Marinoscillum sp. 108: one gene and its partner. The protein of the gene in region 2 interacts with the protein of the main gene of each other region in a pairwise test. Links are inferred from orthologs where the notes say so. Each region holds a gene or a part of one and is shown on either strand. Other genes may lie near its edges.

Evidence for each region.
Region 1: the proteins of GV030_RS04530 (region 2) and GV030_RS16370 interact in binary tests that used the Escherichia coli proteins (3 or more experiments, as listed by UniProt). The link is inferred for Marinoscillum sp. 108 from one-to-one orthologs.

What each region holds. Positions count from the first base shown.
Region 1 is NZ_LR734812.1:155,081-158,976, forward strand. What follows is about bases 566-3,412. They hold GV030_RS16370 (nucleoside-diphosphate kinase), read left to right. Parts: upstream 566-1,702; coding sequence 1,703-2,122; downstream 2,123-3,412. Other genes in these bases: GV030_RS16365 (bifunctional oligoribonuclease/PAP phosphatase NrnA), read right to left, coding at 566-1,555; GV030_RS16375 (ScpA family protein), read right to left, coding at 2,168-2,947; dxs (1-deoxy-D-xylulose-5-phosphate synthase), read left to right, coding at 3,089-3,412. Also shown: GV030_RS16360 (FKBP-type peptidyl-prolyl cis-trans isomerase), read right to left, coding at 1-539; more of GV030_RS16365, read right to left, coding at 536-565; more of dxs, read left to right, coding at 3,413-3,896. UniProt on the Escherichia coli protein: Major role in the synthesis of nucleoside triphosphates other than ATP. The ATP gamma phosphate is transferred to the NDP beta phosphate via a ping-pong mechanism, using a phosphorylated active-site intermediate.
Region 2 is NZ_LR734808.1:1,091,126-1,095,025, reverse strand. Bases 376-3,226 are described here. They hold GV030_RS04530 (uracil-DNA glycosylase), read left to right. Parts: upstream 376-1,395; coding sequence 1,396-2,058; downstream 2,059-3,226. Other genes in these bases: GV030_RS04525 (sodium:proton antiporter), read right to left, coding at 2,209-3,226; apaG (Co2+/Mg2+ efflux protein ApaG), read right to left, coding at 930-1,316; GV030_RS04540 (O-methyltransferase), read right to left, coding at 376-925. Outside these bases: GV030_RS04545 (chromosome segregation protein SMC), read right to left, coding at 1-91; more of GV030_RS04540, read right to left, coding at 158-375; more of GV030_RS04525, read right to left, coding at 3,227-3,900. UniProt on the Escherichia coli protein: Excises uracil residues from the DNA which can arise as a result of misincorporation of dUMP residues by DNA polymerase or due to deamination of cytosine.

The DNA.
Region 1 (3,896 bases), on a different replicon or contig from region 2:
GCATCAATGCCATTTTCTTCGAGATAGGCATCGATGGTTTCGCCATCAGAAACAAGCTTTTCTTCAAGAATCACTGATTCTTTGGCACGCTGCTTTTCAGTCATTTCCTGCACGTAAGCACGGTAATCTTCCTGGCTCATTTGGGCATGAAATTTCATATTGATGCTCATCACTGCAGCAGAGTCCATATCCGGAGGTAGCTGTGTCTGATAAGTTTCTTCGAATAGATTTTTGGCCGTTGTAGTGAAAAACACGCTATCACCCACTTCCATTTCTTTCAGTACCTCCTGCAGGTTGCCGGCTTTCATTTCCGGGTCAAAGGCCAAAGCCAATGGTTTTTCAGGAGTGGTTTCGGTAAGTACTTCACCATCAGCTCCCACTATTTTCAGGTATAAAACCACAATAGAATCTTTTTGGGCGCCAAGGCCGTCACCCTTCACCAGGCAGGATACTTCCACTCCGGTTTCTGTTGTAAAATCATTGTTTTTGTTGCAGGAAAATACCAGCAGCGGAAAGATCAATATCCAGATGTTTTTCATTTTGTTTTTTGGTTATGGGTTTGCTGAAATTTTGGAATCAGCGATTTAAATTTTTCTACAGTTTCCTCTAGTCCTAAATCAGAAATGCCGCCAGCGGCATTTTTGTGACCACCTCCGCTAAAGTACTCAGAGGCAATATCGTTCACAGCATAGTCGCCTACTGATCTGAATGACATTTTGACTTCACCACCTTTTTCCATGATGATGGCCGCCACCACAATGCCATTGATCGAAAGGGCATAATTGACCAAGCCTTCGGTGTCTCCGCTTTTCAAGTGAAATCGCTCGTGCTCTTCGGCACTGATCACAAAGTAGGCCACCTGATATTCAACATTCACCACCAACTTTTCCATTAGCGCATAACCAATGAATCTCAGTCGATTCAATGAATTGGTATCATAAATGAGTCGGCTTATTTTATTCACATCAGCGCCAATCTCCATCAGCTCAGCCACGGTGCGGTGGATTTTTGCGGAGGTGGAGCCGTGCTTGAACGAACCTGTGTCGGTCATGATGCCCGCATACAAGGCCTCGGCTATGGCCAAATTAATCTCTTCTTTACCATCCAGAAGCAGAATAAGGTCGTAGATCAGCTCCGCAGTAGCTGCGGCTTTGTTGTCCCAAAGTTCATAATCTGCGAACTGCTCAGGGTTCAGGTGATGGTCCACCAGCAACTTCTTAGCTTTGGAGGAGCCTACCATTTCGCCCAGCTTCTTGATCCTGTTGAGTCCGGAAAAATCCAGGCAGCAGATCAGATCTGCCTGCTCGAACAGTTCAGCAACCTGCTGATGGTTTTTCTCACCATACACCACCACCTCATCATTGCCCTCCATCCAGTGCAGGAAGTCAGGATAATCCGTAGGGGTGACCACAAGTGCCTCGTGCCCACGGTTTTTAAGAAAATGGTATAATCCCAGAGAAGAGCCCAAGGCATCAGCGTCAGGATTAGCGTGGGTGGTTATAATTATTTTCTTGGGGGTGGATAGTAATGCTTTTAAAGCGCTTAATTCCTTCATTAACAATTCTTGCCTCACCTTGGCTGTAAGTGAATCGCAAAACTCACAATAAATCAAGTAAATACAAAATGGCTGGTAAGGTGATAGTGAATAGGATAAATGTTATTTTTGCAGCCGTTTAGTAAAAGACTCAAAAAAACCAATTAAATGGCAGGAACAAGGACCTTCACAATGATCAAACCCGATGCATACGGATCAGGAAATACCGGTGCGATCACCAAAATGATTGAAGAAGCAGGCTTTGGTATCAAAGCAATGAAACTGACTCACTTATCTGCAGGCAGAGCAGGACAATTTTATGCAGTACACAAAGAGCGACCTTTTTACAATGACCTGGTCACTTATATGTCCTCTGGGCCCATCGTGGCTATGATTCTGGAAAAGGACAATGCAGTGGAAGATTTCAGAAAATTGATTGGTGCGACTAATCCAGCAGATGCTGCGGAAGGAACCATCAGAAAAATATTTGCTACTTCTATTGAGGCCAATGCTATCCACGGATCTGACTCTGACGAGAACGCAGAGATTGAGGGTTCGTTTTTCTTCTCAGGCCTGGAGAAGTTTTAATTAACTAGCAAGAAAGTATTGATTGAAAATGAAATCCCGGGCTGATCAGTCCGGGATTTTTTCTTCTTCCAGTTTTTCTACCCAGAAGTTATTGAATCCTTCGCCAATGTGAAGGGTGATGGTGCCCAGCTGGAGGAGCTCGAGGATGGCGAGGAAGTTGTAGATCACCAGAATTTTTTCGGGCTTTTCTTCCACCAAGGAGCTGAAGGAGATGCGATGATTCGGGCTGCTGTGTAGCCGCTGGATCAGATAATCCTTCTGCGTCGAAATGGTGTAAGGGTACTGTACCACCTGATGTGTAGGCCTGCTTTGATCAAATTCATACCGCTTCAGCACCTTCTGGAAAACCTTCATCAGCTTGTAAAGATCCAGATCCTGCATCTCGGCTTCCACATCAATGGACTGAGAGAGCTTTTTGATTTCTTTGAGCAGATTTCCCCTTTGTTCCCTATCCAGGCGATTGCTTTCCAGGCTGTTGAGCTCCTGAATCACCGATTTGTATTTTTTGTATTCCAGCAGGTGCTTCACCAACTCCTCTCGGGGGTCTATTTCGTTTCCTTCTTCATCCAATACCGGTCTGGGAAGTAACATCTTGGCTTTGATACGCATCAGTGTGGCAGCCACCAGTATGAATTCGCTGGCCACCTCCACATTCATCGTTTCCAGCTGATGGAGGTAATCCAGAAAATCACTGGTCACCTTAGCGATGGGAATATCATAGATGTCCAACTCGTCCCGTTCAATGAAAAAGAGCAACAGGTCAAATGGCCCCTCAAAGAGAGGAAGTTTGATCTCGTAAGTATTGGAATTTTGGAAATCGCTCACAGTAGGCCAAAGCTACTACTTCTGGCACTAATAGGAAATCTCAAAATAGTTTAGATTTGTGGAATATTTGATTCATAATTGTCTTGCCGCTAAACAATTAGAATTGAAAGTCGTTCATGAATCACCCCAAAAGATTACTATATGGAGATTAGGCCCGGAAAGCTTTTAGCGGAAATCGACAATCCCAACGACCTTAAGAAATTAGACGAGACTCAACTGGCTCAGGTGGCCGAAGAGCTTCGTGAGTACATCGTAGATCATGTCTCGGTGTATGGTGGGCATTTTGGGGCTAGTTTGGGAGTGGTAGAGCTCACTGTGGCACTCCACTACGTATTTAATACACCGGTGGATCAGCTCGTGTGGGATGTGGGTCATCAGGCTTATGGCCACAAAATATTGACCGGACGAAGAAAAGATTTTCATACCAACAGACTTTACAATGGCCTTTCAGGTTTCCCTAAAAGATCCGAAAGTGAGTATGACACCTTTGGGGTGGGCCACTCTTCCACCTCCATTTCTGCCGCTTTGGGTATGGCGTTTGGGTCAGACTATAAAGGGGAGAAGGAAAAGCACCACATAGCAGTCATTGGTGATGGAGCGATGACCGGAGGGATGGCATTTGAGGCCATGAATCACGCCGGAGATTCTAATAAAAACCTCTTGATTATTCTCAATGATAATTGCATGTCCATAGATCCGAATGTGGGTGCACTGAAGGATTATTTAACAGACATTACTACCTCACCTACCTACAATAAGATCAGGGATGATGTGTGGAAGGTGCTTGGAAAAATCAGCAAGTTTGGACCCAATGCCCGTGAGATTGTTGGGAACATTGAGAACAGCATCAAGTCCTTGCTGCTGAAGCAAAGTAACCTCTTTGAGTCCTTGAACTTAAGGTATTTTGGCCCGGTGGATGGTCATGACATCAACCACCTCGTTCATGTAT
Region 2 (3,900 bases):
GCAAGGCCACAATCAACCCGATGAATAGGGCGGTTCTGTCTTTTGGTTTCGGATTGCTCTGTGGGGTGCTGTTTTCGTTTTGTACTTCCATCGCTGTTTTTTGATTTGCACGCAAAAATAGACGAATAGGGCCGAAAATAATAATCTCTTGAAGTCCTTAAAACTTCAATACAAAGTGCTGCTTTTTGATGGGATGGTGTGGGAATATAATTCCGGCCTGGAAGATGTCAATCGTGAGAGGATATGCCGGATTTTTGACGATGGCGCTCCAGCTGTTTTTCATGTCCTGAGACCAATAGATATCATGAACAATGATGCACTGAGTGCCGGGTGAATGTTTCCTGATGGCATCGAGGTAGAATGCGATGGTGTCTGATCGGTGATCTGCGTCCAGGAAAATCAAAGCTGGCTGTGATTCACTGAGGGTTGATACAAAAGTGTCTCTGACATCACCAATGACCTGATGAATATCGGAGAGGCCCAACTTTTCGAAATGCCTTTTAGCGATATTGGCAATTTGGGGAGAGCCTTCCAGTGTCCATACACTACTGGCCACTGATTGAGACATATACAGGGTGTTCAACCCTATGGATGTGCCAGCCTCCAATACGGTATGATACTTTTGATGGTTGATCAGCTTGAAGAGGAAATAAGAAAAGGAGTGGCTGGAGGCTACTCTTCGTGATAGTTTTTTCACGGTGGATCGATGATCTTCTCCTGTTTTTGGATCCTGAAAATCAACGGTGAGGTCAGATCTGGTGATTTTTTGACGGAGCTTCCGGAGTGCTGATTCTTGTGTTTTTGCTCTTTTTCGTATGACTTCATTGTACAGCTCAAAGACAAAAGGGGAGTGCAGATCATGGGCATTAAGTGATACAGATCTGTATTTCAGATATTCTTTGAAAGTAAAAAATGGGGAAGCCAAGTGGTCAGTTCAATTTGAATGGAACGACCATTTCAAATTCAGGAATATTCACTTTGAATCGTTTGCCATCTACCAGGCGCTCCATGGTGTAATGTCCATACATTTTCCCAAAACCAGATTTTAGGTTACAACCGGAAACGTATTGGTGCATTTGGCCAGGCTCCAGAATGGGTTGTTTTCCCACCACTCCTTCACCTTCTACTTCTCTTTTGGGGAAGGTAAGATCTATGATGTCCCAGTGCCTGGAGAGCAGTTGAATGGTTTTATCACTTAGATTTTCTATCGTGATCTGATAGGTGAATACATAATGACGCTGTACGGGATTGGAGTATTCCTGCTGATATTCGGTATCAACCGTTACCTTTATTCCTTTTGTGGTATCAGTAGTCATTGCTTTGTTTTCGGAGAGAAATTTATAAGATTTCTCTTTTAATTTACTATCAATCAAAAGAAAGTTTTCAGATAGACATATGAATGTAAAAATAGGACCTTCATGGAAGTCATTATTAGAAGGAGAATTTGACAAGGGTTATTTCAAGGAACTTACCGGGTTTGTAAAAGAAGAGTATCAAAAACATACCATTTATCCACCTGGAGGGCAGATTTTTAATGCCTTTGATCTTTGTCCTGTGGAAGATACCCGGGTAGTGATAATAGGGCAGGATCCTTATCATGGTCCCGGCCAGGCCAACGGACTTTGTTTCTCGGTGCGAGAGGGGATGCCTATGCCTCCATCACTGGTCAATATTTTCAAAGAGCTGAAAGGAGATCTCGGAAACGAAATCCCATCACACGGAAGCCTGGAACGATGGGCTCAGCAGGGCATTCTGTTATTGAACGCTACTCTGACTGTCAGGGCTCACCAGCCGGGATCTCATCAAAACAAAGGCTGGGAGGAGTTTACGGACGCTGTGATCCGTTTACTCTCAGAAAAAAAAGACGGCTTGGTCTTTATTTTGTGGGGGGCATATGCGCAGCGGAAAGGCGAAATCATAGATTCTCAGAAGCATTTTGTGATCAAATCCCCACACCCTTCACCGTTTTCCGCTCATCGGGGATTTTTTGGTAGTAAACCGTTCTCAAAAGCGAATAATTATTTGCTTAAAAATGGAAAGGAATCTATAAATTGGTGATATGAGTTACTACGATCATCTCGAGGGGCGTCGGGAAAGAAAAAACACACTACCGGGATGCATGATGCTCGTGGGATTTATCGTTGGAATGATTATGCTGATCAGGTTGATAGCGTACTTGCTAACTCCCGTTCCCATCCAATAACTGAGCTACGACTGGATGTACTCCACATCCTGATCGTCATCAGGGACGGTTTCTGAATCGAAGTTGGGCTTCTTTACATACACCAATGAGGTAAGTTTATCTGTTTTGCTGGTGTAGCCTGTAATGATCTGAAACTCGTCTCCCTCTCCTGATAAAAATAAAGGAATCATCCCTGTTGCGAACTTACTTCTGAAACCCTCATACTCAGACTGACTTTCGAAAGATATTTCAGAGAATGGATTTTTCACTCTGATCAACTGTACGAGTGTGACAAAGTCCACCCGCGCATTGAATAGCACATTTTTGGGCAGCGGGAGGTTGGTGTTGTCCGCTTCTTCCTTACTTGCGAGCCTGAAAACATTGGTCTCACCCAGTTCCTTTTCAAACCAGGTGCAAGCCAGGTCATTAAGTCCGGAGTTAGAAGTCATGGCCACCAGTTTACCTATTTTCGATAGGTCAATTTCATCAAAGATTTGATCAGAGAGAATATTGGATTGCAGGGTTTTCAGTCCCGCTTTTTTGGCTTCTTTGATACTCGGAGCAGAGGTGTCTACCAGTAGTACATAGGTGCCATGGTCTTTAATGACCTGAGCAATTTTACGTGCCAATTCATTAGCACCCACAATCAAAATACCCTTGGGTTCTGCACGCTTTACACCAAGCAGGGAAGCCACGTATTTGGCAGAAGAACCCTGCAGCACCACGGTTCCCACAATAATAAGAAATACCAGGGGCAGGAGTAGTTCTGCTTCTTTTGGGTCAATGTGGGTGTCACCTTTGATCAGATCGAGAGAAAAGAGAGATGCTACGGCCGCTGCCACGATCCCCTTGGGGCCGATCCATGAGATGAAGACGATCTCTCTCCAGTTGAGGTGAGAACCTATAGTGCTTAGTAAAACACCGATAGGTCTTACAATCAGTATGATGATCAAGAAGAGGATCAGGCTTTCCCAACCTAATTTTTCTATCTGAATGATGTCTATTCTGGAAGAGAGCAGGATGAAAAGGACTGAAATAAGGATTACGCTGATGTCTTCTTTGAAGGAAAGTATTTTTTTAAGCTCTTCGAGTTTCACATTGGCCAGAGCAATTCCCATGACAGTGGCGGCCATCAGACCCGCTTCAGCGTGAATCATCTCCGATATGGCAAAGGTGAAAATGACCAGTGCCAATGTGAATACATTTTGGAGGTAGCCGGGCAATGCATTGTTTTTGATAAGCGAATAGAGGAAGAACGCTCCGAGTCCACCAGATACAATCCCGGCTGATATGGTGATGAAGAAATCCTGGAAGACTTCCATAGGATAGTCAACACCATGCTTTGAGGAGAGAATGAATTCGTACATCAACACCGCGATCAATGCACCTAGCGGATCGATCAGAATGCCTTCCCATTTGAGTACTGTGTTTACGTTGGTATTGGGGCGTACATTTCTGAGAATAGGAATCACCACGGTGGGGCCCGATACGATAATGAGCGCCCCGAATAGAAAGGACATTTGCCAGCTTAGACCCATGATGAAATGGGCAGATACGCCGCCTCCAATGAAGGTGATCAATGCTCCTATAATGAGCAGGTTTCTGACGGTGCCAGCCAGACTCCTGATTTCTTTGAGGTTAAGAGTAAGTCCGCCCTCGAACAGGATCACCCCAACTGCGATAGAAACGAATGAGAAAAGCAGATCACCACTGAAGAT